One region of the Arthrobacter sp. Y3223065 genome, then DNA from elsewhere that is predicted to be linked to it. Evidence: predicted binding sites of a transcription regulator. Region 1 holds the regulator's gene; each other region holds the start of a gene.
The links. Region 1 encodes HrcA, which represses chaperone genes, less so after heat shock. Its sites were predicted from a motif close to TTNGCACTCGNNNNNNNCGAGTGCNAA; they were not measured.
Positions count from the first base shown of each region.

Region 2: the regulator HrcA is predicted to act here: its motif matches at 4,296-4,322, upstream of AC5RUK_RS16070 (Hsp20/alpha crystallin family protein).
Region 3: the regulator HrcA is predicted to act here: its motif matches at 7,540-7,566, upstream of groES (co-chaperone GroES).

Region 1 covers NZ_JBNHGC010000001.1:616,563-627,038, forward strand. Annotated here, with positions in the region: gene lepA (translation elongation factor 4) at 1-924, shown strand, start outside; gene hemW (radical SAM family heme chaperone HemW) at 969-2,198, shown strand; gene AC5RUK_RS02780 (TetR-like C-terminal domain-containing protein) at 2,146-2,772, opposite strand; gene AC5RUK_RS02785 (DUF4188 domain-containing protein) at 2,828-3,313, shown strand; gene AC5RUK_RS02790 (DUF4870 domain-containing protein) at 3,360-3,782, opposite strand; gene AC5RUK_RS02795 (DUF3097 family protein) at 3,892-4,734, opposite strand; gene hrcA (heat-inducible transcriptional repressor HrcA) at 4,881-5,894, shown strand; gene dnaJ (molecular chaperone DnaJ) at 5,969-7,102, shown strand; gene AC5RUK_RS02810 (16S rRNA (uracil(1498)-N(3))-methyltransferase) at 7,105-7,932, shown strand; gene AC5RUK_RS02815 (GerMN domain-containing protein) at 7,951-8,862, opposite strand; gene AC5RUK_RS02820 (PhoH family protein) at 9,232-10,338, shown strand; gene ybeY (rRNA maturation RNase YbeY) at 10,335-10,476, shown strand, end outside.
Region 2 covers NZ_JBNHGC010000006.1:219,466-229,941, reverse strand. Annotated here, with positions in the region: gene AC5RUK_RS16095 (DEAD/DEAH box helicase) at 1-2,538, shown strand, start outside; gene AC5RUK_RS16090 (YegP family protein) at 2,564-2,761, opposite strand; gene AC5RUK_RS16085 (hypothetical protein) at 2,912-3,136, shown strand; gene AC5RUK_RS16080 (class I SAM-dependent methyltransferase) at 3,186-3,809, opposite strand; gene AC5RUK_RS16075 (MerR family transcriptional regulator) at 3,888-4,238, opposite strand; gene AC5RUK_RS16070 (Hsp20/alpha crystallin family protein) at 4,347-4,769, shown strand; gene AC5RUK_RS16065 (J domain-containing protein) at 4,870-5,346, shown strand; gene AC5RUK_RS16060 (hypothetical protein) at 5,358-5,756, shown strand; gene AC5RUK_RS16055 (gamma-glutamyl-gamma-aminobutyrate hydrolase family protein) at 5,989-6,777, opposite strand; gene AC5RUK_RS16050 (hypothetical protein) at 6,828-7,052, opposite strand; gene AC5RUK_RS16045 (APC family permease) at 7,156-8,661, shown strand; gene AC5RUK_RS16040 (cytochrome P450) at 8,727-9,926, shown strand; gene AC5RUK_RS16035 (ferredoxin) at 9,979-10,170, shown strand; gene AC5RUK_RS16030 (NAD(P)/FAD-dependent oxidoreductase) at 10,173-10,476, shown strand, end outside.
Region 3 covers NZ_JBNHGC010000002.1:514,763-525,238, reverse strand. Annotated here, with positions in the region: gene AC5RUK_RS07465 (glycerol-3-phosphate dehydrogenase/oxidase) at 1-1,151, opposite strand, end outside; gene AC5RUK_RS07460 (GuaB3 family IMP dehydrogenase-related protein) at 1,180-2,319, opposite strand; gene AC5RUK_RS07455 (hypothetical protein) at 2,738-3,571, shown strand; gene guaB (IMP dehydrogenase) at 3,628-5,133, opposite strand; gene groL (chaperonin GroEL) at 5,372-6,976, opposite strand; gene groES (co-chaperone GroES) at 7,110-7,406, opposite strand; gene AC5RUK_RS07435 (siderophore ABC transporter substrate-binding protein) at 7,751-8,701, shown strand; gene AC5RUK_RS07430 (ABC transporter permease) at 8,754-9,782, shown strand; gene AC5RUK_RS07425 (iron chelate uptake ABC transporter family permease subunit) at 9,775-10,476, shown strand, end outside.

The DNA.
Region 1 (10,476 bases):
TCCGGGCTCTACCCGATCGACGGCACGGACTATCCGGTGCTGCGCGACGCACTGGACAAACTCAAGCTCAACGACGCGGCACTGATCTACGAGCCGGAGACGTCCGCGGCCCTCGGCTTCGGCTTCCGCGTCGGCTTCCTGGGCCTGCTGCACCTGGAAATCACCCGCGAGCGGCTCGAGGCCGAGTTCGGGCTGGACCTGATCTCCACGGCGCCGAACGTGGTCTACGAAGTCACGCTGGAGGACAAGAGCGTCGCGACGGTAACCAACCCGAGCGAATACCCGGACGGCAAGGTTTCCGAGGTCCGCGAGCCGATGGTTTCCGCCACCATCCTCGCGCCCAACGAGTTCGTCGGCACCATCATGGAGCTCTGCCAGTCCCGCCGCGGGGAGATGAAGGGGATGGACTACCTCTCCGAGGACCGGGTGGAACTGCGCTACCGGCTGCCGCTGGCCGAGATCGTCTTCGACTTCTTCGACAACCTCAAGTCACGCACCCGCGGCTACGCCTCGCTGGACTGGAAGGCCGACGGCGAGCAGGCGGCCGACCTGGTCAAGGTGGACATCCTCCTGCAGGGCGAACAGGTCGACGCGTTCAGCGCCATCACGCACCGCGAGAAGGCCTACAGCTACGGCGTGATGATGACCTCCAAGCTGCGCGAACTCATCCCGCGCCAGCAGTTCGAAGTGCCCATCCAGGCCGCCATCGGATCCCGCATCATCGCGCGCGAAAACATCCGCGCCATCCGCAAGGACGTGCTCGCCAAGTGCTACGGCGGCGACATCTCCCGCAAGCGCAAGCTGCTGGAGAAGCAGAAGGAAGGCAAGAAGCGGATGAAGATGGTCGGCCGCGTGGAAGTCCCACAGGAGGCCTTCATCGCCGCGCTGTCGTCGGATGACTCCAAGGACAAGGCAAAGAAGTAGTTCGGCTGTGCATGTAACAACAACGACGGCGGAGGCCCGCCTCAGTGCCTAGCGTCCTGCCCGTGGGGGACCCGGCGCCGGCCGACGGCCTGCTGCCCGCCCAGGCGGCGGAAGGTGCGGAAGACCGCGCGTTCTGCCTGTATGTGCACATTCCGTTCTGCCGGGTGCGCTGCGGCTACTGCGATTTCAACACCTATACCGCCAAGGAACTGGGTTCGGGGGCGTCGCAGGATGAGTACTCGGGCACGGTGAACGCGGAGCTGGAGCTGGCCGCGCGGGTACTGCGCGGTTCCGGCGTGCCGGAACGGCCGCTGTCCACTGTGTTCTTTGGGGGCGGCACGCCCACCCTGTTGCCGGCGGCGGACCTGGCGTCGATGCTGGGCCAGGCGACGGGCCTGTGGGGTCTGGAGCCGGGCGCCGAAGTCACCACCGAAGCCAACCCGGACTCGGTCACGCCGCAGTCGCTGCAGATCCTGGCCGACGCCGGTTTCACCCGGGTGTCCTTCGGCATGCAGTCGGCCGTGCCGCATGTGCTGAAGGTGCTCGACCGCACGCACGACCCGGAACGGGTGCCGCAGGCGGTGCAGTGGGCACGCGACGCCGGGCTGAACGTCAGCCTTGACCTGATCTACGGCACGCCCGGCGAATCCATCGCGGACTGGGAAGCCAGCCTCGACTCCGCGATCAGCTGCACGCCGGACCATATCTCCGCGTACGCCCTGATCGTCGAGGAAGGCACCAAACTTGCCGCCCAGATCCGCCGCGGCGAAGTACCCGGCATCGACGACGACGACCACGCCGCGAAGTATGAGATCGCCGACGCGCGCCTCGGCGCCGCAGGCTTCGGATGGTACGAGGTCAGCAACTGGGCCCGCACTCCCGGGGACCGCTGCCGGCACAACCTGGCCTACTGGCGCGGGGACGACTGGTGGGGAGCCGGCCCCGGCGCTCATTCGCACATGGGTGGCGTCCGCTGGTGGAACGCGAAGCACCCCGCGGCGTACGCCCAGCGCCTGGCCACGGGGGTCTCGCCGGCAGCCGGCCGCGAAACGCTGGACACCGGCACCCGTCAGCTGGAACACGTGATGCTGCAGACCCGCATCATCGACGGGCTGCACACCGGGGATTTGGGGCCGAACGGCCGGAAGGCCGTGGCCGGACTGATCGCCGATGCCCTGGTGGACCCTGGCGCGGCGTTCGCCGGCACCATCCGGCTCACCCTCAAGGGCCGGCTGCTGGCCGACGCCGTGGTGCGGCGGTTGCTCGAGGACTGACCGCGCCGGCCTCCAGCGACCGGCCCACCCGGTGGAGGGCCGCCTCGTAGGCTGAGTCCCAGCTCCACCCCGCCGCCGGCGCGCCCGCCAGCTCCAGCGAGACGAGCCCGTGGACCTGGCCCCACACCACGCCCACCATGGACGCGACGTCGTCGTCCAATGCCCCGGGAAGGGCGGCGGCAACGGCGGCGAACAGCGGCGCGATCGCTGGTTCCGCCGCGCCGGGCGTTGGCCGGCACGGCACCTGGCTGGCCAATGAACCGCCGAACATGAGGCCGTACAGGACCGGATGCTCCAGGGCCCACGTCCGATAGGCCCTGCCCAGCGCTTCCAGTCCATCGGGAGCGGCCCGCTGCTGGGCGGCCGCAAAGGAGGCAAAGCCGTCGTCGAGAATGGCGGTCAGCAATTCTGCCTTCCCGCCGAAGAGCGAGTACACCGCCGTCGTCGACGTCCCGGCCGCCGCCGCGATCGCCCGGAGCGACACCGCGGCCGCGCCGTCGTGGGCTATCAGGGTCGCGGCGGTGTCGAGGAGCCTGCGGCGCAGCGAATCATCGTGGACTATGGGTCTTGCCATAACCCCAGTATTGCATAACACTGTTCTGTAACACTGTTACGAAAGGAATCGGCTCATGTCGGAACACGTACACACAGGACGGTTCACAGCCGATCCGGGCAGCGAGCGGGTCACGGTCTTCCTCATCGGGATGCGCGCCAACCGCTGGTGGAAGATCGGCAAGGTGGCACGCACCGCGTCGGCGATGCCGGTGATGCTGGCGCACCTGGCGGCATCACCGGAAGCCGGGCTGCTTGGCTTCCACCAATGGTTCGGGCGCACCACGATCCTGGTCAGCTACTGGAAGAGCCCGGAACACTTGCAGCGGTTCGCGTCCGACCGCTCGGCGCCGCACCTGGAACCCTGGCGGCGATTCATGCGCGAATCGGCCGGCAGCGGGGACGTCGGCGTCTGGCACGAAACCTACGAGACGGTGCCGGGGGGCCGGGAGACTATCTACAGCGACATGCCGCGCTTCGGTCTGGCGGCGGCGACCGCCCACGTGCCGATCGCGGCGGGGATGAACACCGCCCGCCAGCGGTTCTCCCGGCAGGCAGGCTAGGAGGCGGCTGCGCTACCGGAACAGCTGCGCTACCGGAACAGCAGCGCTACCGGAACAGGCGCAGGTTGTAGGCGTACCGGTACGGAACGCCGCGGTTGCACTTGACGCCGGCAATGACGGAATTGACCGTCAGGAAGACCCAGATGGCGGCCGCGATGACGGCAAAGAGTCCGCTGACCGCCGGGATGACGATCAGCAGGTTCGCAATGATGGCCACCACCGTGGGCGGAACGGTGAAGTTCAGGGCCTCCTTGGACTCCTGGGCGGTAAACGGTCCCCGGTCCTTGAAGATCAGGTAGATCGCCAGCGACGGGAAGCAGCCCAGGATGCCGCCGAAGTGCGCCATGGTGGCCCATTGCCGGTCCTCCGAAGGGGTCAGGGGCAAAGCGGACGCCGACGCGCTCTGGTACTGCTGGCGCGGAGCGGACTTGCGCTCCGGCTGCTGCTTACGAGCAGAGTTATCGGACACTGGACCTACCTTCGGAAAATCTGCTGATGGCTCACTTCTGTTCCTAGCCTAGCCGTTCCACCCCGCCATCCGGTGCATTCCGCGGGCGCCGGCGCCGGTCGGAACAGGCTCAAACCGTCAGGAAATCGATGACTTCTTCCACCCGGCCCAGGAGGCTGGGCTCCAGGTCGGCATAGGTGTTGACACTGCCCAGCAGCCTCTTCCAGCCGTCGGCGATGTCGATCTGGGTCCGGTGCGGCCAGCCGAGACCGGCGAGGATGCCGGTCTTCCAATCGGTGCCGCGCGGCACCACCGGCCACTGGATCCGTCCGATGACGGAGGGTTTGATCGCCTGCCAGACATCGACATAGGGGTGGCCCACAATCAGTACGTTGCCCGAGGCCGCGGGCACGGCCATGGCGGCCTCGGCAATCCGCCACTCCTTGGAATGGGGAACCAAGTGGTCCACCAGGATGCCGAGCCTGCGCTGCGGCCCGGGGGAGAAGTCCGCCACTGCCGCCGCCAGATCGTCGACGCCGTGCAGGGGCTCGACCACGATGCCCTCCACCCGGAGGTCGTCTCCCCAGACCTTCTCCACGAGCTCCGCGTCATGCTTGCCTTCGACCCAGATCCGGCTGGCCCGCGCCACCCTGGCCCGCTGTCCCTCGACCTTGACCGAACCGGATGCCGTCCGTTGCCGGACGGGAGCCTTCGCGGCGGGCGCCGCCGGCACCACCTTCACCGGCTCGCCCTCGAACAGGAAGCCGAAGCCCAGCGGGAAGGAGCGGACTTTGCCCCGGCGGTCTTCCAGCGAAACCAGATGCACGCCGCCGGACTTTTCCACCCGGACGACGGCGCCGACCCAGCCGCTCTGTGCGTCCTCCAGCACCAGGCCCGGTTCGGCGCCGATTTCGCGCAGTGCCCGGGCCTTGGGGGCGGTGAGATCCTGGGGGCCCCAGCCGTAGCTGCTCATAAGCTTTAAGTCCTCTGCTGGTTGGCGTCCTCACGGCACGGCCGCCCGACAATGCTAACAACGGCGGCGACGTATTAGACTTAGCACTTGGACGTGTTGAGTGCTAACAGTCTGTCCGCAGACGAGTTGGAGACAGGAGGAGTGCAGTGAGCGAGGTCCGGAGGCTGGAAGTGCTCCGCGCCATTGTCGAAGACTATGTGCACTCGCGCGAGCCGGTGGGCTCCAAGGCACTGGTCGACCGGCACAGCCTGGGCGTGTCGTCAGCCACCATCCGCAACGACATGGCGGCGCTGGAAGAAGACGGGTTGATCGTTGCCCCGCACACCAGTGCCGGCCGGATTCCCACGGACAAGGGCTACCGCCTGTTCGTGGACCGGATTTCGGACGTCAAGCCGCTCTCTGCCCCCGAGCGCCGCGCCATCCAGAAACTGCTGGACGGCGCCGACGACCTCGACGATGTCATGGAACGCACCGTGCGTTTGCTGTCCCAGCTGACCAATCAGGTGGCCGTGATCCAGTATCCGCAGCTGGGTGCCGCCAGGGTGCGGCACATCGAGTTCATCTTGCTGGGTCCGCGCAGGGTCCTGGCGGTGCTGATCGCGGACAACGGCAAAGTGGAACAGCATGTCGCGGCGCTTCCCGCGGACGTCACCGAGGATGCGCTGGCCACGCTGCGCGCCGCGTTCCTGTCCGCGCTGTCCGGGAAACCGCTGGCGGCAGTGCCGGGTTTGCTGAAGACCTTCCCGGTGCCGGCGGAGACCGCGCCCGCGGGCACGGCCGAGGCCTTGGCATCGCAGCTTGCACAGCTTGCCGCGGCCACGAACGAGGAGCGGATCCTGATGGCCGGCACGGCCAACCTGGCCCGTTCCACCGTCGACTTCCAGCTGAGCATCGGCCCCATCCTCGAGGCCCTCGAAGAACAGGTGGTGCTGCTGCAGTTGCTCTCCGAGCTGCACCAGGACGCCCGAGGCATGTCGGTGAGCATCGGCAGTGAAAACCCCTACGGTTCGCTGGCCGAAACCTCCGTGGTGGCCACCGGGTACGGCCCGGGCGCGACGGCGAAGGTCGGCATCCTCGGCCCCACCCGGATGGACTATCCCACCACCATGGCCGCAGTGCGCGCCGTCGCACGTTATTTGTCACGGATCCTCGCCGGCTAGCCACACGCCGCGCAGTGTCCGCACCGGCCGTCGTCGCCGGTGAACCGATCCCCAGGAAGTGAAGTACTACTAAGGTGAGTAACCACTACGACGCCCTCGGTGTCAGCCAAGACGCCTCGACCGAGGAAATCAAGAAGGCCTACCGCAAACTGGCCCGCAAACTGCACCCGGACGTGAACCCCGGCCCGGAGGCAGCCGAACAGTTCAAGCAGGTCAGCCACGCCTACGAGGTGCTGTCGGACCCGCAGAAGCGGCGCATCTACGACACCACCGGCAACGAGAACGGCACCGACAACGGCTTCGGCGGCGGCTTCTCCGGGTCCGGCTTCGCCTTCCAGGACATCTTCGAAAGCTTCTTCGGCGGCGCCGGAGCAGGCGGCGCCGGCCCGGCCTCCCGGACCCGCCGGGGCCAGGACGCCCTGATCAACGTGCGGATCGACCTCAAGGACGCGGTCTTCGGGGTCAACAAGAAGATCGAGGTGGACACCGCCGTCGTCTGCCCCACCTGCGACGGCAGCTGCTGCCGCCCCGGTACCAGCCCGCGCACGTGCGACATCTGCGGCGGCTCCGGCCAGGTCCAGCGTGCGGTGCGGTCCATCCTGGGCCAGGTCATGACCACTGCCGCGTGCGGCAGCTGCCAGGGCTTCGGCACGATCATTCCCGATCCCTGCAACGAGTGCAACGGCGAGGGCCGCGTCCGCAGCCGCCGTTCGCTGACCATCAAGCTCCCGGCGGGTGTCGGGACCGGAACGCGGATCCAGCTGGCCGGCCAGGGCGAAGCCGGCCCGGCGGGCGGCCCGCAGGGTGACCTGTATGTGGAAATCCGGGTGAATCCGGACAAGAATTTCCTCCGCGAGGGCGACGACCTGCACGTCACTCTCTCGGTGCCGATGACCGCTGCCGCGCTGGGCACCGACCTCACCCTGGACACCTTCGACGGTGAACAGGAAATCAGCATCAAGCCCGGCACGCAGGCGGGCGAGACCCTCACCCTGCGCGGCCTGGGCGTGACGCACCTGCGCGGCTACGGTCGCGGCGACCTACAGGTGCACGTGCATGTGGAGACCCCCAGCAAGCTGGATGCGGAGCAGGAGGACCTGCTGCGCCGGCTGGCCCGGGCCCGCGGCGAGGAATACACCGAGGGCAAGCTGGCGTCCTCCGGCACGGGCGTCTTCGCCCGCCTGCGGGACCGGCTCGGTAACCTTTAGGCGTGACCAGCCACCTGTTCTTCACCGCTCCCGGCGAGCTCGACGCCGTCGCCCCGGGCGACAGCTTCACCCTGGGCGGCGACGAGGCGCGGCACGCCGTCACGGTCAAGCGGATCGAGCCCGGCGAAGCCGTCGATCTGGCCGACGGGCGGGGCCGCCGGCTGGTCGGCGAGGCCGTTGCCGGCACCTCCGGCCAGCTCACCGTCCGGGCACTGCAGGTCCTGCACGAGCCCAGGCCCGACCCGGAGTTGGTGCTGGTGCAGGCCCTGGCCAAGGGGAACCGCGACGAACTTGCCATCGAGGCAGCCACCGAACTGGGCGTCGATGCCGTGGTGCCGTGGCAGGCCGAACGCAGCATCGTGCGCTGGAAGGCGGACAAGGCGGCCAAGGGCGCGGCGAAATGGCAGCTGGCGGTCCGGGCGGCCGCCAAGCAGTCGCGGCGGGCGCGTGTTCCGGAGGTGGAGCAGCTGGTGGAACGGGCCGGGCTGTGTGCCCTGATCCGGGACAGCCGGCTGTCGCTGCTGCTGCATGAGGACGCCGAGCGCAGCGTGGCCGACGCCCTGGAGGGCGCCGGGTTGCGTGCGGGCCCATCCCCCGGGGAGCGCGGCGGAAACGACGACGGCGGTGCCTCACCCGAAGGGCGTACCGGCGGCGCGGCGCGCGTGCTGATGATTGTGGGTCCGGAAGGCGGGATGAGCCGGGCCGAAGTGGACGCGATGCTAGACGCCGGGGCGGTGGCCGTTCGGCTGGGTCCGCACGTCCTGCGTTCCTCCACGGCCGGACCCGCGGCCCTGACCTTGCTCAGCGAGTTGCTGGGCCGCTGGCGCTGACCGGGCGGGCAGAACTGCCTAGGTGACGGTGAAGACCTTGCTGTCCACATTCTGCCGTTCTTCGGTCCGCCCACCCTGGTCCTTCTGGAACACGTACAGCCGGTAGGTGCCCGGATCCAGCTTTTGGCTGAACCTGAACTCGCCGATCTGGCCGGCGTCTGCATCAACGCGCGCCGTGCCGTCCTTGACCAGTTCGCCTTCGGACGTGTCCGCGGAGTCGGCAATGCGGTAGATCTGCCAGCTCAGCTCCGATTCGAACGCGACGCCGCGGCCGAACACCTCCACGCGTCCGGCGGAGGTGGCACCTTCGGCCGGATCGATGATCCACACCGGGGCCGCCAGGCTGCTGTTCCGGGCCATGGGCTCGCCCAGCGGCACATGGCCAAAGGCTTTATACCCGTGGTGCCCGTCCACGAGGATGACCACTTCCAGCGGATTGTCCGACGTGCTCAGCCCGGCGTTGGCCGCCGCGGCCGTGGCGGTGTAGACCAGTTGCTGCACGGCCCGTTCGGCGATGCCGGCATCCACGCGGCGGCTGAAGGCGTCCGAGGAGATGTCCAGCGTGATGACCGAACCGTTGGTGATGGAAGCGCCCACCTTGCCCGCCGGGCTGAGCGGATTGAAGTAGTCCGGATCGAGGGGCTGCAGCCGCGTCAGCGCGGCCACCGCCGTCGTAATGGGGTCACCCAGGTTTTCCGCCTGGCGGTACTCGCGGTACAGGAACACGTTCTCGGCGTTGGTGCCCAGCCAATAGATGGGGGAGAGCTCCGAGGAGCGCAGGGTCTCGACCGGCACGCTGGAAACCAGGGGGCTGCTGGCCGAAGCGGGGTCGGTGGGATTGGGCATGGAGGTCTGTCCGCCGCCGCCACCGCCGGCGGCCTGCGGCGAGCATCCGAGCAGCACCAGCGACGAGGCAGTGACCAGGGCCAACCACGCACCGAAGCGGCGGGTTGGGACCGGGCCTGCAGGCTGCCGGAGCTGGTTGCTGGAGATGCTTTCGATCCCTTCTGGCGTGCGGAATGACTGGGCGGAGGTGGGGCGGGAACGGGCGGCTGCCGCCCTTCCTGCCCCACTAGCTTGGCACACGGTGGGGGGGCTGATGGCTGCTTTAACCAGCGCTCAACCGGACTGATGCACGATTGATGCAGGATCGATACCAAGGCGTTTTTCGTCCCCGCAGAGGACTGCGCGGCGGCTCGTGCCGTAGCATGGACTTGTACCGTCAGCACCGGATCCGTTCCGGCTTACCGCTAGCAAGCGCCCACCGAAGGAGCGATGAAAGGCCACATCGGCCGGACTATGTCCCAATCACGCCTGGATGTCGATCCGCTGGGATCAAGCAGCCGTTCCGTCCATTTCGATTCGTCGGAACACATGGTCAGGGCGCTCGGTGCCCACGACGAGGTGCTGCGGGTCATCGAGTCGGAGTTCAGCGATGTGGACCTGCATGTACGCGGCAACGAACTTTCCATCTCCGGCCCCGCCGACGCGGTGCAGCTCACGCTCAATGTGGTGGAAGAGATCCGCGCCCTGGCTGCGAAGGACACGAGGATCACCGCGCAGGTGGTCGCCCAGTTGCTGCGCATGCTCGGCGAACAGTCGGCGCAGCGGCCGGCCGAGGTCCTGACGCTGAACATCCTCTCCTCGCGCGGCCGCAACATCAGGCCGAAAACCCTGAACCAGAAGAACTACGTCGAAGCCATCGACAACCACACCGTGGTGTTCGGCATCGGCCCGGCGGGCACCGGCAAGACCTACCTGGCGATGGCCAAGGCGGTCCAGGCCCTGCAGCACAAAGAGGTCAACCGCATCATCCTGACCCGTCCCGCCGTCGAGGCGGGGGAGCGGCTGGGCTTCCTGCCGGGCACGCTCAGCGACAAGATCGACCCGTACCTGCGCCCGCTCTACGACGCCCTGCACGACATGATGGACCCGGAGTCGATTCCGCGCCTGATGGCCGCGGGCACCATTGAGGTGGCGCCACTGGCCTACATGCGCGGGCGCACGCTCAACGATGCGTTCATCATCTTGGACGAGGCGCAGAACACCACTCCCGAACAGATGAAGATGTTCCTCACCCGGCTGGGCTTCGGTTCCAAGATGGTGGTGACCGGCGACGTGACGCAGATTGACCTGCCCGGCGGCACCAGCTCGGGCCTGAAGATCGTCAGCGAAATACTCGACGGGGTGGAGGATGTCCGCTTCTCCCAGCTGGACGCCACGGACGTGGTCCGCCACCGGCTGGTCAGCGACATTGTGACGGCATACAGCCGCTGGGACGAGTCCCGCCGCGGCGGTACCGGACATGGCGGTGGCGGCCGCGGCGATGGCGCCCGCGGGCCGCGCCGCTCGCCCGCGGCCAGGCGGACGACGGAAGCGGAAGCCGGCCCGGAGGGTGGAGCATGAGCATCGAGGTCAACAACGAATCAGCCGTCCCCGCCAACGAGGAAGAGTTGGTGCGGCTGGCACGGTTCGTGCTGGATTCGCTCTACGTCCATCCCGAAGCGGAGCTGTCCATCATCATGGTGGACACCGAAGCGATGG
Region 2 (10,476 bases), on a different contig from region 1:
CGGATCAGCTACGAAACCCAAGCCACTAGGCTCCACGCCAAGGCATGGCTTTTCCGCCGCAACACTGGATTCGATACGGCCTACGTGGGTAGCTCCAATCTGAGCAGGCCAGCCCTCCTGGACGGACTGGAATGGAACGTCCGTCTGTCGTCTGTCACAACGCCTGCGCTGCTGAACAAGTTCGAAGTCACGTTTGACAGTTATTGGGAGCAGCGGGCTTTCGTCCCCTATGACCCGGATGCTGACGCCGAAAGGCTCGACGCCGCCCTGCTGCGGAACGGCGGCACCACCGCGATGCAGCCCATGGGAGCCACTGGGCTGGAGGTCCAGCCACATCTGCATCAGGTTGAGATGTTGGAGGAGCTTGAAACGTCCCGCGGAATCCACGGCCACCATCAAAACCTGGTAGTGGCAGCTACGGGTACCGGCAAGACGGTTGTCGCTGCCCTGGACTACCAGCAGCTTTGCAACCAAGCCGGCCGCCAGCTTACTCTGCTGTTCGTCGCCCATCGGAAGGAAATCCTGGAGCAAGCCCTGCGCACGTACCGAGCCGTTACGCAGAGCGGCTCATTTGGCGAACTCTACGTCGGGGAAGATAAGCCGACCCAATGGAAACACGTCTTTGCCAGCGTTCAGTCTCTGGCGTCCAAAGGTATTGAACAGATCTCCCCCCAGCATTTTGACGTCGTTGTCATCGACGAGTTTCACCACGCAGAGGCACCGACGTACCGGAAGATCATTGGCCACCTTCGCCCGCAGGAACTGCTTGGGCTGACCGCCACCCCGGAGCGCGGCGACGGCGTCAACGTCGCGGAGGCGTTCTTTGGCGGCCGCACAGCAAGCGAACTTCGCCTGTGGGACGCATTGGATGCCGACCTGTTGGTTCCAATCCATTATTTCGGACTGGCGGACGACGTCGACCTGAGCCAGGTGGAATGGAAGCGGGGCAACTACGATCTCCAGGCACTGAACGTCCTGTACACGGGCAACGACGCCCGTGCGGCCAAGGTCATTAAGGAACTGCGCGATAAAGTGCTCAGTACCACGGAGATGCGAGCCATAGGATTCTGCGTCTCCGTCCAGCACGCACGTTACATGTCCAAGGTTTTTAACGGCGCCGGCATCACTTCTGTGGCCGTCTCAGGCGACACGACTAGCGAGGACAGGGCCGCAGCCCTCGCCAATCTTCGGAGCAAGGAGATCAACTGCATTTTCGCCGTCGACCTCTTTAACGAAGGCCTGGACGTGCCGGAAGTTGACACGATCCTGCTGCTGCGTCCCACGCAAAGCTCGACCATCTTCCTCCAGCAGCTCGGCCGCGGCCTCCGGCGAGCCGAGGATAAGGCCGTCCTGACAGTTCTGGACTTCATCGGCCAGCAGCGCCGCGAATTCCGATTTGCCCCCAAGTTCCGGGCGCTGACCGGAACCAGTCGGGCAGGCCTCGTGAAACAGATCGAGGAGGAGTTTCCGCTCTTGCCTTCAGGCTGCCAGATCATCTTGGATCGGGTGGCGCAGCGGATTGTGCTGGATAACATCAGATCCCAGCTGAGGTTCAACCGCAATCAGCTGGTCGCCGACGTACGGTCACATGCCGAGGTCCTGCTGGAGGACTACCTGCGCGAGTCCGGCAGGGACGCGTCGGAGGTATACCGGAAAACCGGTGACTCCTGGACGTCGCTGATCCGTGAGGCCGGGCTGATCGAAGCCGGCGTGCAGCCGCCCGTTCACCGCGAGGGCCGGTCACTTTTCGAGGAGCAACTTGTACTCAAAAAGATGACCGCGCTGATGCATGTCGATGATCCTGAACGGGCTGAGACATACACTGCGCTCGTTTCCCCAGCCGGCGTGCCTTACGAAGACCTGGGGGAGCGAGAGAAGACCCTGGCCCGGATGCTTTTCTTTACCCTCTGGCCTGATGGTGGAGACTTCGAAAAGTACGACGACGGCTTCGAGCAGTTGCGGGCCTATCGTTACGCTTGCTCGGAGATTAGCCAATTGATGAAGCTCGGCGTCGAGGCTGCCCGCCACATGCCTAAGGGGCTCGGACTAGGCCTACAACACCTACCCATGTACTCCCACGCCACATACCGCCGTGAAGAAGTGCTGGCAGCCCTCGGCATCGCCGAGCTCGGCGGGCGGAACGCGCAGCACAGGGAAGGTGTTGCCTGGAGCCCGGAAATAGCTACCGACGCCTTTTTTGTCACCTTGAACAAGGACGAAAAGAACCACTCGGCCACCACCATGTACAAGGACTATGCGCTGAGTGAGGACTTGTTCCACTGGGAATCACAGAACTCGGCGTCCACCACGAGCCCGGTCGGGCGGCGGTACCTCGACCGCAAAGCGCACGGGTCACAGATTGTTCTGTTTACACGAGAGCATGCAAAAGATGATGCCGGAATGACCATGCCCTACACATGTCTGGGCCAGGTCGATTACGTGCAGCACTCGGGGGAGAAGCCGATCGCGATCACTTGGAAGCTGCAGAGGCCGATGCCGGCGGACGTTTACGCGGCAGGCAGGGCGGTGGCACGGTGAGCAACGAAGCAGTCAGCTGCCCCGGCTAGGTATCTGCTGTGTCGTCCGTCCGGTCGATTACACGGCCGGTGCCTGCAATTTCCCGTGCAAGCTCGATGCCGTCCTTGGCCTCCTGGAGGGACGGATAAGTCACCGATTCGGCCATGAGATTTCCCTTACCGTCCAGCATTCTGACCCGGTAGCCGCCGTCGGATGCCTTGATCACTTCGAAATGCCCAGCCATGTCATGCGTTCCTGTCCACGGGGTTTCCACGGCGCTGTGGAGTCCAAACAGTATGCCATCTGCCGTTTGCGGTCGTCTCGGGTCCTTGCCACATGCGCCGGGCACGAGGACAGTGGACAGTACGCTGACACGCTAGCGAAGGGAAAACCCATGCAGGTCGACAAGCAGCAGATCATCGATTTCCTCAAGCAGAAGGGAAACGAGGACCAAGCAGTTGCGGCAGATGCCGAGCTGCCGGAGAAGGTGGACACCGAGCGCGACGCCGGGCTGTTGTCCAAGCTGGGCATTGACGTTGACGCGCTCCTCGGCAAGCTCCCCGGAGGGTTGGGCGAGAAGCTGGGCGGCATGAAGGACAAGCTGGGCGGCTTCGGGTAACAAACGCTTCCGCCTACAGCCGCCGAGCCGCATGGCGCCCGGAGACGGCCTAGCGGTTGGCTCCGGGCGTTGCCGTGCCCGCTACCATCGGATTTATTGGGAGCCATGCCGGGCCGACGGCGAACTCATCTTGCATCGCCACGCTGAATCCGGCGGCAGAAATCGCCGCATCGGTATTCCGGTTGGGCTCGCAGCCCTGCGCAGCGAACGACCACACGGGCCGCAGCAGGTCCTGCACTTTGCCGTGCGCGCCTGGGCCGCGGACGTGCTCTAAAAAGAGAAGCTTGCCGTCGGGCTTGAGCACGCGCTTGGTTTCGGCCAGGGCCGCCGCCTGGTCGGGGACGCTGCACAGCACCAGGGTGAAGACCACGGCGTCCACACTGGCGTCCTCGGCCGGCAAGTCCTCGGCTACCGCATCCACCACGCGCACCGTTGCGGAGTGGGACCGCACCCTGGACTCCAGTCGCTTGCGCATGTTCGGGTCCGGCTCGACCAACGTCACGGAGCACCCCGGCGGGAAGTACGGCAGATTCGCGCCGGTGCCGGCGCCGACTTCGTACACAATCCCGCTCAACCCGGACAGCAAGGCGGTGCGGTGGGACGCGAGCTCCGCCGGTTCGCGGCGAATGGCGGCATCATACTGAGCGGCGAACAGCGCGCTTCGCAGTCCCATGAGCGTGGTCCTTTGTTCGGCTCCTAAGTAGGGCTCCGGTGTCGACCATACTCCGGGTGCCCGGCGGAAGGGAGGCGTTCAGGCCGGCCGCGTGGTTTCCTCCGGCTCCTCGTGCTGCTCTTGTCCGGCCGCACGTTCCCTGGCCGCCTGAAGCTGCCGGTGCAGCGAAGCGTTGTCCTCTTCAAGCTCCAGGACCTTGCCGACGCCGGCCAGGTTCACGCCGTCGTCCACGAGTTCGCCGATACGGCGGAGGCGGTCGACGTCGTCCTGGCTGTACCGCCGCGTGCCGCCCGCCGTGCGCTCGGGTTCCAGCAGGCCGCGGCGTTCGTACAAGCGCAGGGTCTGCTCGCCCACGCCCACGATGTCGGAGACCACGGAGATGCCGTAGACGCCCTTGTCCGTCCGCGGCCGCTTCTTCTCGCTTGCCAAGATTCCTCCAAAAACCGACTTGCAAACATAGTAGCGCAGAGTCATAATATCTATGCGCTCAGACACAGATTAGGTGAGCGCCAAGGTGAAGAACTGAAGGAGGCTGCCATGTTGATGAGAACTGATCCCTTCCGTGAGCTGGACCGCCTGACCCAGCAGGTCTTCGGAAACCAGGCACGCCCGGTGGCGATGCCGATGGATGCGTGGCGCGAGGGCGAGGAGTTCGTCGTCGAACTCGACCTGCCCGGCGTCGATCCGTCCACCATCGACCTGGACGTGGAACGCAATGTCCTCACGGTCGCTGCGGAGCGCAAGTCCAAGATCGAGGACGGCAAGGAAGTCGTTGCCGCCGAACGGCCCAGCGGCACGTTTAGCCGCCAGCTGATCCTGGGCGACACGCTGGATACGGACAAGGTCACGGCGAACTACGAGGCCGGCGTGCTGGCCCTCCGGATCCCCATCCGCGAGCAGGCCAAGCCGCGCAAGATCGAGATCAAAGGCGGAGACACCAAGCAGATGATCGACGCCTGACCTGTGGGATCGCAGCCGGTGGTGACGCCCGGGCGCGGGCGGAGCCACCGGCTGGCCATGAGCGGCGCACGCTTTCGGCAGCAGGAGGGAGGAGGCCAGCATGGGCGACGCCGACTTCTACGCCATCCTGGGCGTGTCGCCCGATGCCAGCGACGCTGACATCAGGCGCGCCTATCGGTCCTTGCTGCGCGCGCACCACCCGGATCTGAACCACGACGGCGATGCGCCGCGGTCGCGCGCCGACGGCTTGGCGATGGGTGCCATCCTGCAGGCTTACTCCGTCCTGGGTGACGTGGGCCGCCGGGCAGATTACGACCGCGGACGCCGGGTGGGCAGCAGGCGCGGCCAAGCGGCGGCGGCTTCGCCCGGCGGCGGACGCGGCGACCAAACGGCGGCTTCGTCCGGCGGCGGGCAGGCGGCTTCGCCGGGACGACCCGCGACGCCCAGGACGCGTCCGCGCCCTGCGCCCGGAGTGCGCCCGGCCATGCAGGTGGCGGATCCGGTCTACCTCGGCTTCCCACGACCGGAGCCCGAGGATACCGTGTGGCCTGAGTGGCTGCTATTTCCCTTTCGATGAAGCGAGGATCAATGCCTGTTTCCAGTTGGCGCCGGTACGACCATCACCTGTTTCCCGTTTTCCATGAACGGTTCGAGGAGCGCTGGGGGCCGGGGACCGCGCCGTTCTTGGACCCGAGCGTGTTCGAAGAAGGCCAGCCGCGCCCGCGTGCGCAGTGGATCAACGTCGATACCGGCGCCGCCGCCGCCGTCGTTCCGGTGTGGGAGGACGACGACGGCGAACACCGGTCTTTCGCCGTGTTCTACCTGCCGCCGGGCGGTGGCATCTGGGCGCTGCGGCCGGGCTTCACGAACTACACGGAGAGCGTCAACGGCGGCCCGGAACAGGCGGCCTTGCGCAACGACTCGTTCAAGAAGGCCGTGGCCCACGCCGAAGAGTTCATCTACGGGACTGGCGGGACTGGGACCTAAAGCCGCGACGCGCGTGCCGGAAGGGGACATCAAGCCTAAGTCCGGCAGCAACAATGCCATGCCCACATCGGAGAAAGACCTGGACATCCGGGTTGCCCTTCAAGGATCCGAGCCGGAAATCCGGCGGACGCTGCGCCTGCCGATCGCCCCATTGAACACCCTGCACGAGGCGATCCGGCGGGCGTTTGTTTGGCTGGGAGGACCGGCACTGTACCTGTTCCATCCGGGTGGTCTACGGCACCGTCGGCAGACCCGTCCGGCACTGGTCTGTGAAAAGGCGAATCAGCGCGGCGAACTGCCCCGAGGTGGTCCCGGGGTCTTCGGGGTGCCACTGGACTCCCAGGATCCAGTGTTCCTGGTGTTCGATGGCTTCAATTACCCCGTCCGGGGCCTCCGCGGCGGCGAGCATCCCGGCGCCGAGATCCTGAACTGCCTGATGATGGCCGGAGCGGACCCGTAGGCTTTCCGCGCCCAATGCCGTGGCGAGCAGGGTATCCGGCTTGACCTTGACGTCATGGTCGATCATGCCTGGCGCTTCCGTGTGAACCTGATGAATGGAATCCGGGCCCAAATCCTGAATCAAACTCCCGCCGAAGGCGACGTTGATGACCTGCAGGCCGCGGCAAATTCCCATCACCGGCCGGCCCGAAGCAGCCGCGCTTCGAACCAGCGCAATCTCAACCTCGTCGACGCGTGCATCCACCCCATATCCGGGTGCTGCCGCCGGCTGCTGTCCGTAGAGGGAGGGGTGAATATCCCCGCCTCCTAGAACCAGCAGGCCATCGAACCCGTCGAGACTGGCTGCCGCGTCCATCTCCTGCGAAACAGGAGCCCCGACGTCGAGGAGCAGGAAGTCTGCCTCCTGCATGTTCAGCTCGTGACCGACGTTTCGGGCGTAGTCGGTCAACGATTCGGTCAACCATTGGTCGTTCTTAGGTCCGCTGAGGGAGCAACTGACAAGAATTCGGGGCCGGGCGGATGGCTGGGCAGTCTCGGCATCGGCGGCAGGCTGGGGCACCATGTACTCACGATCTCTGATGAATAAACGTTAAAGCCATATGTTTTTAGATGTTACGTCGGACACATCGGTCTCCGCACTACCGCCTCCCGGTTGTCGGCCGTGTCGTCAAGCTCGGGATACATGCTGCGGCCGAATGTATTGCTTTGAGGCTCTTCTAGAGCAGATTTTGCCGTGCTGATATGGGTGATTGCCCAAGGAAGCGCGCTTTCTCTGCGTGGGCCGGCGCTGGGTGCGGCGTCGATTTCGCTGAAGTGCTTGCCAAACAAATCATTCATTTGTAGGGTTTTTGTGATCGCCCTCACTGTGACGTCGATCACCGCGGGGCGGCAGCTCTTACGGCCCGTTCACCGCACTGACCATTCGTTTTGAAGGAGCGCAATGTCAGCCGAAATGACGAGACCCGCTGGAGGTCCGGACGTCGATGAAGACGCAGAGCACCTTGCCAGCCTTGGCTACTCGTACGAAAAGCAATTCAAGCGCGAAATGACGTTCTGGGGGAACGTCTCCCTTGGGTTCACCTACCTGTCCCCTGTGGTGGGTATTTACTCACTGTTCGCGGCATCGTTGGGAATGGCCGGACCGCCGATGTTCTGGTCCCTGGTGATTGTTGGGATCGGCCAACTGCTGGTTGCCACGGTTTTTGGGGAAGTGGTTTCCAATTACCCCGTGGCCGGCGGCGTCTATCCGTGGTCCCGCCGTCTGTGGGGGCGCAAGTGGGGCTGGATGAACGGGTGGGTCTACCTCTGCGCTTTGCTGGCCACCATTGCCGGCGTTTCCTACGGTGCCGGACCCTTCCTCAGCCTGTTGCTGGGGATGGAAAGCACTGTCGACTCGGTGATCATCTCGGCGCTGGCGGTCATTGCCCTGGCTACCGTATTGAACCTCGGCGGCACCAAGGTGTTGAGCAAGGTCGCCATGCTGGGTTTGCTGGCGGAACTCGGCGGGGCTCTCATCGTCGGCGTCTGGCTGCTGGTCACCGCCCGCGAGCACGACCTCAGCGTGCTGTTCCAGAGCTTCGGGGCGGGTGAAGGCAGCAACTACTTCATCGCCTTTGCCGCTGCCGGCTTGATCGGCATCTACCAGTACTACGGTTTCGAAGCCTGCGGCGACGTGGCCGAAGAGGTTCCGAACCCGGGGCGCCGGATCCCCAAGGCCATGCGGATGACCATCTACATTGGCGGTTTCGCTGCGATGTTCGTGTGCCTGTCGCTGATTTTGGCCGTGCCCGACTTCGGCGCCGTGATCTCCGGGGAGAATTCCGACCCCATCGGCAGCGCCCTGTTGGGTGCCTTCGGACCGTTTGGGTTCAAGGTGGTGCTCGCCGTCGTGCTGATCTCCTTTGTCTCCTGTGCACTGAGCCTGCAGGCGGCGTCCTCTCGGCTGGCCTACTCGATGGCCCGCGACGGGATCCTGCCGGGCAGCAAACTGCTCAGTAAGTTCAGCGAAACCCGTCATGTGCCGCCCTACGCCCTGCTGCTGGCCGGCTTGGTCCCGGCGATCATCGTGGTTGGGTCCAAGGTCTCCGAAGACGCCCTGGTCACCATCATCTCTTTCGCCGCGATGGGCATGTACATGGGCTTCCAGATGGTCGTCCTGGCCTCGTTGCGGGCCCACCTGAAGGGTTGGAAGCCCAAGGGGGCATTCCGGCTCGGGGTCTGGAGCATTCCGGTCAACATCGCAGCTCTCGTGTGGGGCGTGCTGGGCATGGTCAACATGGCTTGGCCGCGGACTCCGGAAGCGGGCTGGTTCGCCAACCACATTGTGCTGATCTCCGCCGTCGGGGTCGTGGTTATCGGCCTGATCTACATGACGTGGAAGAAGCCCTATCTGAAGGGCGACGCACCCGCAGGAGATGCCATACCGTCCGCGTCCCTGTCCGCCTAGCACTACAGTCCGAGCCTTCCAGCCCAGCAATTCACCGATAGCAAGATGAGGAAAAGGTTCCACCCATGAGTACGCCCACTGTTGACATTCCGTACCTGAACATTTCGGATCCGTCGTTCGCTATGCAGTCCGAAGAGCTGCGCAACGCACGCCAGACCAGTTGGTACGCGAGGACCAATTACGGCATCGCCGTGCTGCGGTACGACGAGGTGAGCAAGCTGCTCAAGAGCCCCAAGCTGAAGCAGGGCAGTGCCCAGTGGCCAGCGCACAACGGGGTCCACGGCGGCTTGTTCTACGACTGGTGGACCAAGAATCTGCTGGTGCTGGAAGGCGAAGACCACCACCGCATCCGCCGACTGCTTAACCCGGCATTCTCGCCCCGGTTGATCAAGGACCTGGTGCCCCGGTTCCAAGCCCTGGCCAACGAGTTGATCGACGCATTTATCGACAAGGGTGAGTGTGAGTTCATCCGCGACTTCGCCGAGCCCTATGCCACCCGCGTACTCACCATCCTGTTGGGCATTCCGGAAAGTGAGTGGCCGACGATCGCCAGGCTGGCCTCCACAGTGGGACTGGCCCTCGGCGTGACGTTCAAGCGGGACCTGGACAAGGTGGAGGCGGCAGTCGCGGAGCTCTACGAATACGCCGACGAGCTGATCAAGGACCGCCAGTCAAACCCGGGCGAGGACTTCGTCAGCCGTTTGGTGCTGGCCAGCCGCGACGGAGACCGGCTCAGCGACGAAGAGCTGCGTAACGCCTTGGTGCTGCTGATTTTCGGCGGCATGGACACCACCCGCAATCAGCTGGGGCTGGCGATGCAGTCCTTCATCCGCAACCCGGAGCAGTGGGAGCTGCTAGCGGAGCGCCCGGAACTGGGTGCCAAGGCCGTCGAAGAGGTCATGCGGATTAACCCGACGGTTACCTGGGTCACCCGGGAAGCGGTGGAGGACTTCACCTATCAGGACCTCTTCATCGAAAAGGGCACGACGGTGCACCTTTTCACCCAGTCTTCCGGCACTGACCCGAAGGCCTTCCCCAACCCGGAGATGGATCTGCTCGGCGAGCACGCGCCGCACTACGGCTTCGGCGGCGGTGTGCACCACTGCCTGGGCCACTTCGTCGCACGAGCGGACATGAGCGAGGCCCTGCCGCTGCTGGCCAGCCGCATCGCTGCCCCGTACTTGGCCGGGGGAGACGAGTGGCTGCCCGATTCCGGCAACACCGGGCCCATACGCCTTCCGATCGGCTTCGCCAAGCGCACCTGAACCGCAGACAGCACCACCCAGCACTACAGCAACAACAGAAAGCAGGACCACCATGAAGACCGTTGATGTCGACCGCAGCTTGTGTGACAACCATGGCCAGTGCGCCATCGCCGCGCCGGAAGTCTTCCGTATGAACCCGGACGGAGTCCTCGAATACGAGCCGGCGTTCGACGACTCTCTCCTCGACGAGGTCGAGGAAGCCATCGACGTTTGTCCTGTCCAAGCGATCTTCCTCAAGGACTGATCATGGCCCGCAGAATCGCCATCGCCGGAGCCTCGATGGGAGGTTTGCGCGCCGCTGAACAATTACGGTCGGCCGGCTGGGAGGAGGAGATCCTCGTTATAGGCGGGGAAATCCATCCTCCCTACAACCGGCCGCCGCTCTCGAAGGAACTGCTGAAGTCTCCCGGCTCGATCCAAGAAGCTCTGGCGTCGGTGGCGCTGCGGCAGCGCCGCACCGCCACCGACATCGACTGGAAGCTCGGGGCACCGGTTACTCGCGCAAACCTTGCGCACCGCACCTTGACCCTCGCTACTGGCGAGCAGTTGG
Region 3 (10,476 bases), on a different contig from region 1:
TACTTGCCGCCGGCCACCACCACCAGTCCGGGGACCGGGTGCGCCACCACATGTTCGCGCGAGAGCTTGGCGGTGGAGTCGTTCTCGCCCGCCAGCAGCGGCCGGAGCCCGGCGTAGACGCCCTCGACGTCCTCCCGGGTGAGCGGACGCTGGAGCACTTGGTTGACGTGTTCCAGCAGGTAGTCGATGTCCTTGGACGAGGCCGCCGGGTGTGCCTTGTCCAGGTTCCAGTCGGTGTCGGTGGTGCCGATGATCCAGTGCCGCCCCCACGGAATCACGAACAGCACGGACTTCTCAGTGCGCAGGATCAGCCCCACCGTGGACTGGAACCGGTCGCGCGGCACCACCAGGTGGATCCCCTTGGAGGAACGTACGCTCAGCTGGCCCCGTTCGGTCACCATGGCCTGGGTTTCGTCCGTCCACACGCCGGTGGCGTTGACCACCTGCTTGGCCCGGATGTTGAACTCGCTGCCGTCCTCCTGGTTCCGCACCCGGGCGCCGACCACGCGTTCGCCCTCGCGCAGGAAGTCGACCACCGCCAGGCGGTTGGCCGCGTGCGCCCCGAACGCCGCCGCGGTGCGGACGATGTTGACCACCAGCCGGGCGTCGTCCACCTGCGCGTCGTAGTATCGGATGGACCCCACCATGGCGTCCTTCTTCAGGCTGGGTGCCGCCCGGAGGGTCCCGCGCCGGGACAGGTGCTTGTGGAAGGGGACGCCGCGCCCGCGGCCCGAGGCGATGGCCAGGGCGTCGTACAAGGCCACGCCCGCGCCGACGTAGGGCCGCTCCACGTACCGCTTGGTCAGCGGGTACAGGAACGGCACCGGCCGCACCAGGTGCGGCGCAATGCGCTCCAGCAGCAGCCCCCGTTCCTGCAGCGCCTCGCGGACCAAAGCGAAGTCCAGCATCTCCAGGTACCGCAGCCCGCCGTGGATCAGCTTGGAAGAGCGCGAGGACGTGCCCGAGGCCCAGTCCCGGGCTTCCACGATGCCCACGTCGAGCCCGCGGGTCACCGCGTCCAGGGCGGCCCCGGCACCCACCACCCCGCCGCCGACGATCAGCACGTCCAGCTCGGCCCCGCGCTCCTGTGTGGCGCGCAGGGCGGCCAGCGCCTGCTCGCGGCTCTCGGGACTCAGGGCTCCGGTGGTCATCGCCTATCAGCCTCCCAGCGTGGTCAAGTCAGTCGCCGGCCTGGATCGGTGCCAGCACCACTTCGCAACGCTGGAACTCTTTCAGGTCCGAGTACCCGGTGGTCGCCATCGACCGGCGCAGCGCACCGACCAGGTTGGAGGTTCCGTCGGTGTGGTTGGACGGGCCGTGGAGCACCCGCTCCAGCGGCCCAACGGTGCCCACGTTCACGCGGTCGCCCCGGGGCAGTTCGTCGTGGTGGGCCTCCTGGCCCCAGTGCCAGCCGCGGCCCGGCGCTTCCTCCGCCCGGGCCAGCGCGGAACCGAGCATCACGGCGTCGGCACCCATGGCGATGGCCTTGACGATGTCGCCGCTGAAGCCCACGCCGCCGTCGGCAATCACATGCACGTAGCGGCCGCCGGATTCGTCCATGTAGTCCCGGCGCGCGGCCGCCACATCGGAGATCGCCGACGCCATCGGGGCGTGGATGCCCAGCGCCCGGCGGGTGGTCGTCGTCGCTCCCCCGCCGAAGCCCACCAGCACGCCGGCGGCACCGGTGCGCATCAGGTGCAGCGCCGGGGTGTAGCCGGCGGCGCCGCCGACGATCACGGGCGTGTCCAGCTCGTAGATGAACTGCTTCAGGTTCAGCGGTTCCTGCGTCTTGGAGACGTGTTCGGCGGAGACGGTGGTGCCGCGGATCACGAAGATGTCCACGCCGGCGGCCACCACGGTCTTGTAGAACTCCTGGGTGCGCTGCGGCGTCAGCGAGCCGGCCACTGTCACCCCGGCTTCCCGGATCTCGGCCAGCCGGGAGGTGATCAATTCCGGCTGCACGGGGGCGGAGTAGAGCTCCTGCATCCGCTTGGTCGCGGCCGGGCTGAAGTTCTCCGTGCCCAGCGCGGCAATCTCGTCCAGCACCGGCAGCGGATCCTCATAGCGGGTCCACAGGCCCTCGAGATTGAGCACGCCCAGGCCGCCCAGCTTGCCCAGCGCGATGGCGGTGGCCGGCGACATGACCGAGTCCATCGGCGCGGCGATGACCGGGGCGTCGAACGTGTACGCGTCGATCTGCCAGCTGACCGAGACGTCCTTCGGATCGCGCGTCCGGCGCGAGGGGACGATCGCCACGTCATCGAGGGAGTAGGCTCGGCGCCCACGCTTGCCACGGCCAATTTCAATCTCGTAAGTCACGGCTCTAGGTTATCCCACCGCTGGAACGCTTCACCGGGGAACGGGCAGGGACAGGACTTTCGCCGGCGCCCAGCGGACAGGGCGGACCCTCCCGTGTCGACGGCAAGCACTCCTCTTTTGACTGCTGGCGTCGTCCCAGCGCAGGCGGTACGCTCTACCTGCCGCACGGCAGGCAAGCGCACCGTAGGCCCGCTCTCTTTACGGTTGCCGCTGGCCGGCCGCAGGTAGCCGGAGCGGGAAGTGGTCAGTCATGGGAGGAAGATTCCGGCGGTCCGGTGAGCGCATGCGACCGTTCGCGAGTGGCTTGGCGGCCACCCTGTGTTTTGGCATCGCCGGGCTGGTCTGGTCCATGCCCTCGCGTCGTTCGCGCCGGTTGCGGAGAGCCGCATCGTGTACCGTTTGCGCTGCCCACCAGCGGGTGCGCGATATCGCCCTCTTTGTGGTGGCGGCGCTCCTGGTCGCGGGAGCTGGAGCCCGCTTCCAGGAGGCGCTCTCCCCGCCAATCGTTTGCCACAGCCATATCACTGCCGACGGACAGATCAAGCCCGAGCCGCGTCTGCAGATTTCACCACCAACCCCGTGGCGCATCACCCGCAATTTCCTGGTCGCCCCTATCAGCGGCGTCGGGGTCCTGACCGGGCGCAGCCTTGACATGGAAGCGTGCTCAGGACCGTCGCTGTTGGTCATGTTCTGGCCCCCGCCGCGAACCAGCGGTGGCGGAACAATGCTCGGCGACGTGTTCGTTGCATGGATGCCACCGGTAGACCCAGCGGGCGCGCTGAGCGTCAACGGATATGGCATAGCCGATGAAGGCCAGTATGTCCGCTACGGCCCGAACATCTCCCAGACCCGGGCCGAGGAGGAGGACCTCGCGATCCACGAGTCGCGGCATGTTGACCAGTGGGCCGTAGGTAACTTGCTCGCCGGCCCGTTCGCATTTCCGGCGGCATACATCATCGACGGTGCGCTGTTCCCCTCCTCACGCAACCACTTCGAGCGGGCCGCCGGATTGTCCGGCGGGGCGTATCCGCCCGCGCCGGATAACTGGCCGGCGCCGCGCTGGCCTGACACCGCGGCCCTCGTGATCATCGTGCTTCTGATCTTCCGACGTCGGCTCCGTTGGCTCACCCGCGTCGCGGTCGGTGGCCGCTTGCACACCCGTGCCCACGCACCGATGCGCTGTCCCGTCCATACGCGCGGCTGGTCGCGGCCCGTGGGCGCGCCCGCCGGCGAAAGTCCTGCCGCCGGTTAACGCGAGGGGCGCCGCTCCCCCTGTTGTGGGGAACGGCGCCGCCGAAGACTGCGGGACTACCGCTTGTAGTTCGGTGCCTCCACGGTCATCATGATGTCGTGCGGGTGGGACTCCTTCAGTCCCGCCGCCGTGATCCGCACGAACTTGCCCTTGGCCTTCAGTTCGGCGACGCTGCGGGCACCGGTGTAGAACATGGTCTGGCGCAGGCCGCCCACCAGTTGGTGCGCGACGGCGGAGAGCGGGCCGCGGTACGGCACCTGGCCTTCGATGCCCTCGGGGATCAGCTTCTCGTCGTCCGGCACGTCGGCCTGGAAGTAGCGGTCCTTCGAGTAGGAGGTGTTCTTGCCGCGGGTCTGCATGGCTCCCAGCGAGCCCATGCCGCGGTAGGCCTTAAACTGCTTGCCGTTGACGAACACCAGGTCGCCCGGGGACTCTGCGGCGCCCGCCAGCAGCGAACCGAGCATCACGGTGTCCGCGCCGGCGACCAGGGCCTTGCCGATGTCCCCGGAGTGCTGCAGGCCGCCGTCGGCAATCACGGGAATTCCCGCCGGAATGGCAGCCTTGGCAGACTCGTAGATCGCGGTGATCTGCGGGACGCCCACACCGGCGACCACGCGGGTGGTGCAGATGGAGCCCGGGCCCACGCCCACCTTAATGGCGTCGGCGCCGGCGTCGACCAGTGCCTGCGCGCCCTCCCGGGTGGCGGCCTGGCCGCCGATCACGTCCACATGGGCCGCGGCCGGGTCCTTCTTCAGCCGGGCGATCATGTCCAGCACGCCCTGGCTGTGGCCGTTGGCGGTATCCACCACCAGCACGTCCACGCCGGCCTCGATCATGGTCATGGAGCGCTCGTAGCCGTCGCCGAAGAAGCCGACCGCCGCGCCCACGCGCAGGCGGCCGTCGTCGTCCTTGGTGGCCAGCGGGTACTGCTCCGCCTTGTCGAAGTCCTTGACGGTGATCAAACCCTGCAGCATGCCGGCGTCGTCCACCAGCGGGAGTTTCTCGATCCGGTTCTTGCCCAGCAGATCAATGACTTCCGGGCGGCTGATGCCCACCTTGCCCGTGATCAGCGGCATGGAGGTCATCACCTCATGCACCTTGGTGGTGGGATAGTCGGCGCGGGGCACGAAACGGGTGTCGCGGTTGGTGCAGATACCCACGAGCTTGCCCTCGGAGTCCACCACGGGCAGTCCGGACACGCGGTAGTTGTAGCAAAGCTCGTCCAGCTCGGCCAGCGTGGCATCCGGGGCGATGGTCACCGGGTTGGTGATCATGCCGGACTCGCTGCGCTTGACCCGGTCCACGTGCTCGGCCTGGTCCTGGATGGACAGGTTGCGGTGGATGACGCCCAGGCCGCCCTGGCGCGCCATGGCGATCGCCATCCGCGATTCGGTGACGGTATCCATGGCGGCGGAGAGGAGCGGAGTCTGGACCGTGATGCGGCGGGTCAGCCGGGAGCTGGTGTCGGCTTCGGACGGAATCACATCCGTCGGGCCGGGCAGCAGGAGCACGTCGTCGTAGGTCAGACCCTCGAAAGCGAACGGATTGAATTCTTCGGACACTGCAGGGCCTTTCGAACGATACCGGTGGCGGCCGCCAGTCACCGACAGCGAGAATCGGTTTCCGGGGTTGGTTACATCCTAAAACGATTCCGCCCCGCCCACTATTTCCCGCGGCCACCGATGTGGCGGAGCTAACGCCGCGCCCGCCGCAGGGGAGCCCCACGACGACGGAGGGGACCCTGCGCGGGCAGGATCCCCTCCGTACGGGCGAGGCCCGACCAGCAGCTGGCGGCGTGCGCTAGTGCTGGTGGTTGTGCTCGTCCTCTTCGGCCGGCTTCTCGACGACCAGGGTCTCGGTGGTCAGCACCAGTGCCGCGATCGAGGCGGCGTTGCGCAACGCCGAACGGGTCACCTTCACCGGGTCGATGATGCCGGCGGCGACGAGGTCCTCGTATTCGCCGGTGGCGGCGTTGAAGCCGTTATTGACCTCAAGGGCGCCCACCTTGGAGACCACGACCATGCCCTCGTGGCCGGCATTTTCGGCGATCCAGCGCAGCGGCTGGGCCAGCGCACGGCGGACCAATCCGACGGCGGTGGCTGCGTCGCCCTCGAGCGCCAGCACGTTCGGGTCGGTGTCCAGAGCCTGGGCTGCGTGCACCAGGGCGGTGCCGCCACCGGCCACGATGCCTTCTTCCAGGGCAGCGCGGGTGGAGGACACGGCGTCCTCGATCCGGTGCTTCTTCTCCTTCATTTCGACCTCGGTGGCAGCGCCGACCTTGATCACGCCGATGCCGCCGGACAGCTTGGCCAGGCGCTCCTGGAGCTTCTCGCGGTCCCAATCGGAATCGGTGCGCAGCACCTCTGCCTGCAACTGGGCCACGCGGTCGGCCACGTCGGCCTCGGAACCGGCGCCGTCCACAATGGTGGTGTTGTCCTTGGTGACGGTGATGCGGCGTGCCGTACCCAGCACCTCGAGCCCAACCTGGTCCAGCTTCAGGCCGAGGTCCGCGGACACGACCTGGGCGCCGGTGAGCACCGCGATGTCCTGCAGCATGGCCTTGCGGCGGTCGCCAAAGCCCGGTGCCTTCACGGCGGCAACGTTGAGGGTGCCGCGGATCTTGTTGACCACCAGGGTGGAGAGGGCTTCGCCGTCGATGTCTTCGGCGATGATGAACAGCGGCTTGTTGGCCTGCAGCACCTTTTCCAGCAGCGGCAGGAACTCCTGCACCGTGGAGATCTTGCCCTGGGAGATCAGGATCAGCGCGTCCTCGAGGACTGCCTCCTGGCGCTCCTGGTCGGTGACGAAGTACTGCGACAGCAGGCCCTTGTCGAACTGCATGCCCTCAGTGAGCACCAGCTCGGTCTCCATGCTGGAGCCCTCTTCGATGGTGATGACGCCGTCCTTGCCCACCTTGTCGAACGCTTCGGCCAGCAGCTTGCCGACCTCGGGGCTCTGGGCGGAGATGGTGGCGACCTCGGCGACCTTGCCTTCGACCTCGCGGGCATTCTCCAGCAGGCGGGCGGCAACGGCCTCGACCGCTACCTCGATGCCGTGCTTGAGTGCGCCGGGGGCGGCGCCGGCGGCCACGTTACGGAGGCCTTCCTTCACCAGGGCCTGGGCCAGGACGGTAGCGGTGGTGGTGCCGTCACCGGCAACATCGTTGGTCTTGGTGGCGACTTCCTTGGCCAACTGCGCGCCGAGGTTCTCGTACGGATCGTCGAGTTCCACCTCGCGGGCGATGGTCACGCCGTCGTTGGTGATGGTGGGGGCGCCCCACTTCTTGTCCAGGACCACGTTGCGGCCACGCGGACCGAGGGTGACCCGGACGGTATTGGCGAGCTTGTCGACGCCGGCTTCCAGCGCCCTGCGGGCAGCGTCGTTGAACTCCAACTGCTTTGCCATGAATTTGTTCCTTTCACGCAAAATGCCCCGGCTGCGCTGCTATAGGAGGCAGCCGGGGCATTTCGGTTGTCCGTGATTCCGGCTGCGGGCGTCGACTGCGCGCGCCCGAGCCGCCGGACTCAGCTGATGGGCCTTACTTGGTGACGATGGCCAGCACGTCGCGGGCGGAGAGCACCAGGTACTCTTCCCCGCCGACCTTGACCTCGGTTCCGCCGTACTTCGAGTAGATGACGACGTCACCCTCGGCTACGTCAACGGGAACCCGGTTGCCATTGTCATCGACGCGGCCGGGGCCGATCGCGACAACTTTGCCTTCCTGCGGCTTTTCCTTGGCGGTGTCCGGAATGACCAGGCCGGAGGCCGTGGTCTGCTCTGCTTCGAGCGGCTGGACAACAATACGATCCTCAAGAGGCTTAATGGAGACCGACACTCGGCTCTCTCCTTTTCATGCGCTACGAATAGGTTGGCCAAGGAGATGTCTGCCGTCGTCGCGGTGCCGGCAGGCGGTTCCTTGTATTAGCACCCACACGGGGCGAGTGCTAACTGCGACTCTATGAGAAGGATTAGCACTCGGTCAAGGCGAGTGCCAACGGCGGGCGCCGGCCGACTTCCGCGGCCACCCCTGTGTGACGCAAATCGACACCGTCGACCGGCGGCCAAGTTGCGTAAGGCTAACCTAACCCGGTAGCTTCAAGCTGCGCGCAAATAGCAAACGTTTATGTTGCCTAATGCCGAACCCCGCCCGGGCCGGCGTTGACGAACGATGGAGAGTCAGTGAAAAAGCCCCTGAAGTCCGGCCTGGTGGCCATGACCGCAGCCGTTTCCATGCTCGCCCTGAGCGCCTGCGGCCAGCAGACCGATGCCGCAGCAGGTACCGGTGCCGAGACGATCAGCGTAGAGCACGCCTCCGGTACCACCGACGTGCCGGTGAACCCGGAGACCGTCTACACCTTCGATCTCGGGGTGTTGGACAGCCTCACCGCCCTGGGCGTCGAGGTCGACGGCGTCCCGGAGGCAGCAGTGTTCCCCGAGTCACTGGCACAGTACGCCGGGGACGACTACACCAAGATCGGCTCCATGAAGGAACCCGACTTCGAGGCGATCAGCGAAGGCGCACCCGATCTGATCATCATCTCGGGCCGCACCGCCGAGGCCTACGGGGAACTGAGCAAAATCGCCCCGACCATCGACCTGAGCGTTGACACCGCCGCTCCGATCGAGAGCTTCAAGGAAGTCTCCGCGACCCTGGGCGAGATCTTCGGCAAGGAAGCCGAAGTCGAAGAAAAGCTGGCAGCCATCGACACGAAGATCGAGGACACCAAGGCCGCAGCCGCCGACGCCGGCACCGGCCTGGTGCTGATGACGAGTGGCGGCGAGATGACGGCCTACGGGGCAGGATCCCGGTTCGGCATCGTGCACGATGTCCTGGGCGTGCAGACCGCCGCTGACGTAAAGTCCGAGGGCCCGCACGGCGAGGCCATCTCGCATGAATTCGTCGCCGAGGCCAACCCGGACCACCTGTTCGTGATCGACCGCGACGCGGCCGTCGGCGAATCCGGGGAGGCCGCTGCGGCCGTCCTGGACAACGAACTGGTCAACGGCACCAGCGCCGCCAAGAACGACAGCATCACCTATCTGGATTCAGCGTCCTGGTACCTGGTGGGCTACGGCCTGAATAATACGGACGCCATGATCAGTGCCGTCCAGGCAGCCATCACGAAGTAGCACCCGTACGGCCGCCGGCGACCCGCCGGCGGCCTGCGCGGTGGCCCGATCCATGGCTTCCTCCACGATTTCCAGTCCGGCCCCGGCGGTTACAGCCGCGGCGGGACGCTCCCGCGCCCGCGGATCCGGTTCCCAGCTCGCTTGGGCGGGCACCGCCGTCGTCATCCTGGCCATTGCCAGCATGTTTGTGGGCGTCAGCGATGTGTCACTGCCCGCCTTGCTGGCCGGGGACCAGACGGCCTGGGACATCTTCTGGATCAGCCGGCTGCCGCGCACCCTGTCTGTCATCCTGGCCGGCGCGGCGCTGGGCATTGCCGGGCTGATCATGCAACTGATGGCGCGGAACAAATTCGTGGAGCCCTCCACCGTGGGCACCGTGGAGTCGGCCTCGCTGGGCATCCTGGTGGTCACGGTGGCGGTCCCCGGCGCCACCCTGCTGGCCAAGATGTCCGTGGCGACCGTGTTCGCGGCCGCCGGGACCGGCCTGTTCCTGCTGGTGCTGCGCCGGATCCCGCTGCGCAACACGCTCATTGTGCCGCTGGTGGGCATCATGCTGGGCGGCGTCATCGCCGCGGTGACCACGTTCTTTGCCTACCGCTACGACCTGCTCCAGACGCTGAACAGCTGGATGATCGGCGACTTCTCCGGCGTGCTGCGCGGCCGCTACGAACTCCTCTGGATTGTCGCGGTGCTCGCGGTGATCGGCTACCTGTGCGCGGACCGGTTCACGATGGCCGGCATGGGCCAGGAATTCTCCACCAATCTGGGCCTGCACTACGGCCGGGTCCTGACGCTGGGGCTGGTCATCGTCTCGCTGATCAGCGCCGTGGTGGTAGTCAACATCGGCGCCATTCCGTTCCTGGGACTCGTGGTGCCCAACCTGGTATCGCTGGCGTTCGGCGACAGCGCCCGCCGCGCAGTTCCCTGGGTGGCAGTCTTCGGCGCCGGCTTCGTGCTGCTGTGCGACATCATCGGCCGCACCATCCGCTACCCCTACGAGATCCCGGTGGGCGTCATCGTCTCCGCCGTGGGCAGCGCCATCTTCCTGTACCTGCTGCTGAGGACCCGCAAGAATGGCTGATTCGGTACTTCCCGCCGCGCTGACGCAGCACAAGCGCCGCACCCTCACCACGGTCCGGCCGCGGACCTGGATCATCCTGCTGGGCCTCCTGGCGGCCGTCCTCGTGGCCGTGTTCATGGCCATCGACCTGCGCGGCAACCTCGGCTACGTCCTGCCCCGGCGGGCCATCAAGGTCGGTTCGATGCTGCTGGTGGCGTACGCCGTGGGCGTGTCCACCGTGTTGTTCCAGACGGTGACCGCCAACCGGATCCTGACCCCGTCGATCATGGGCTTCGATGCCCTCTACATGCTGATCCAGACCGGACTGACCTTCGCCATCGGCGGGCAGGCGCTGCTGAGCCTGGGCGCGCCGGTGCGCTTCGTGATCGAAGTGATGCTGATGGTGGGCTTTTCCTTTTTGCTCTACCGCTGGCTGTTCACCGGCGGCGGCAAGAGCCTGCACCTGATGCTGCTGGTGGGCATCGTGTTCGGGACAATGTTCCGCGGCATTTCCTCGCTGCTGCAGCGGCTGATCGACCCGAGCGAATTCATCATCCTGCAGGACCTGTTCTTCGCCAGCTTCAACAACGTGGACGGCGTGCTGCTGGCCGCATCCGCGGTGGCCGTTGCCGCGGCCAGCGTCCCGGTTTGGCGGATGCGCCGGCAACTGGACGTGCTGGCGTTGGGCCGGGACACGGCGCTGAACCTGGGCGTG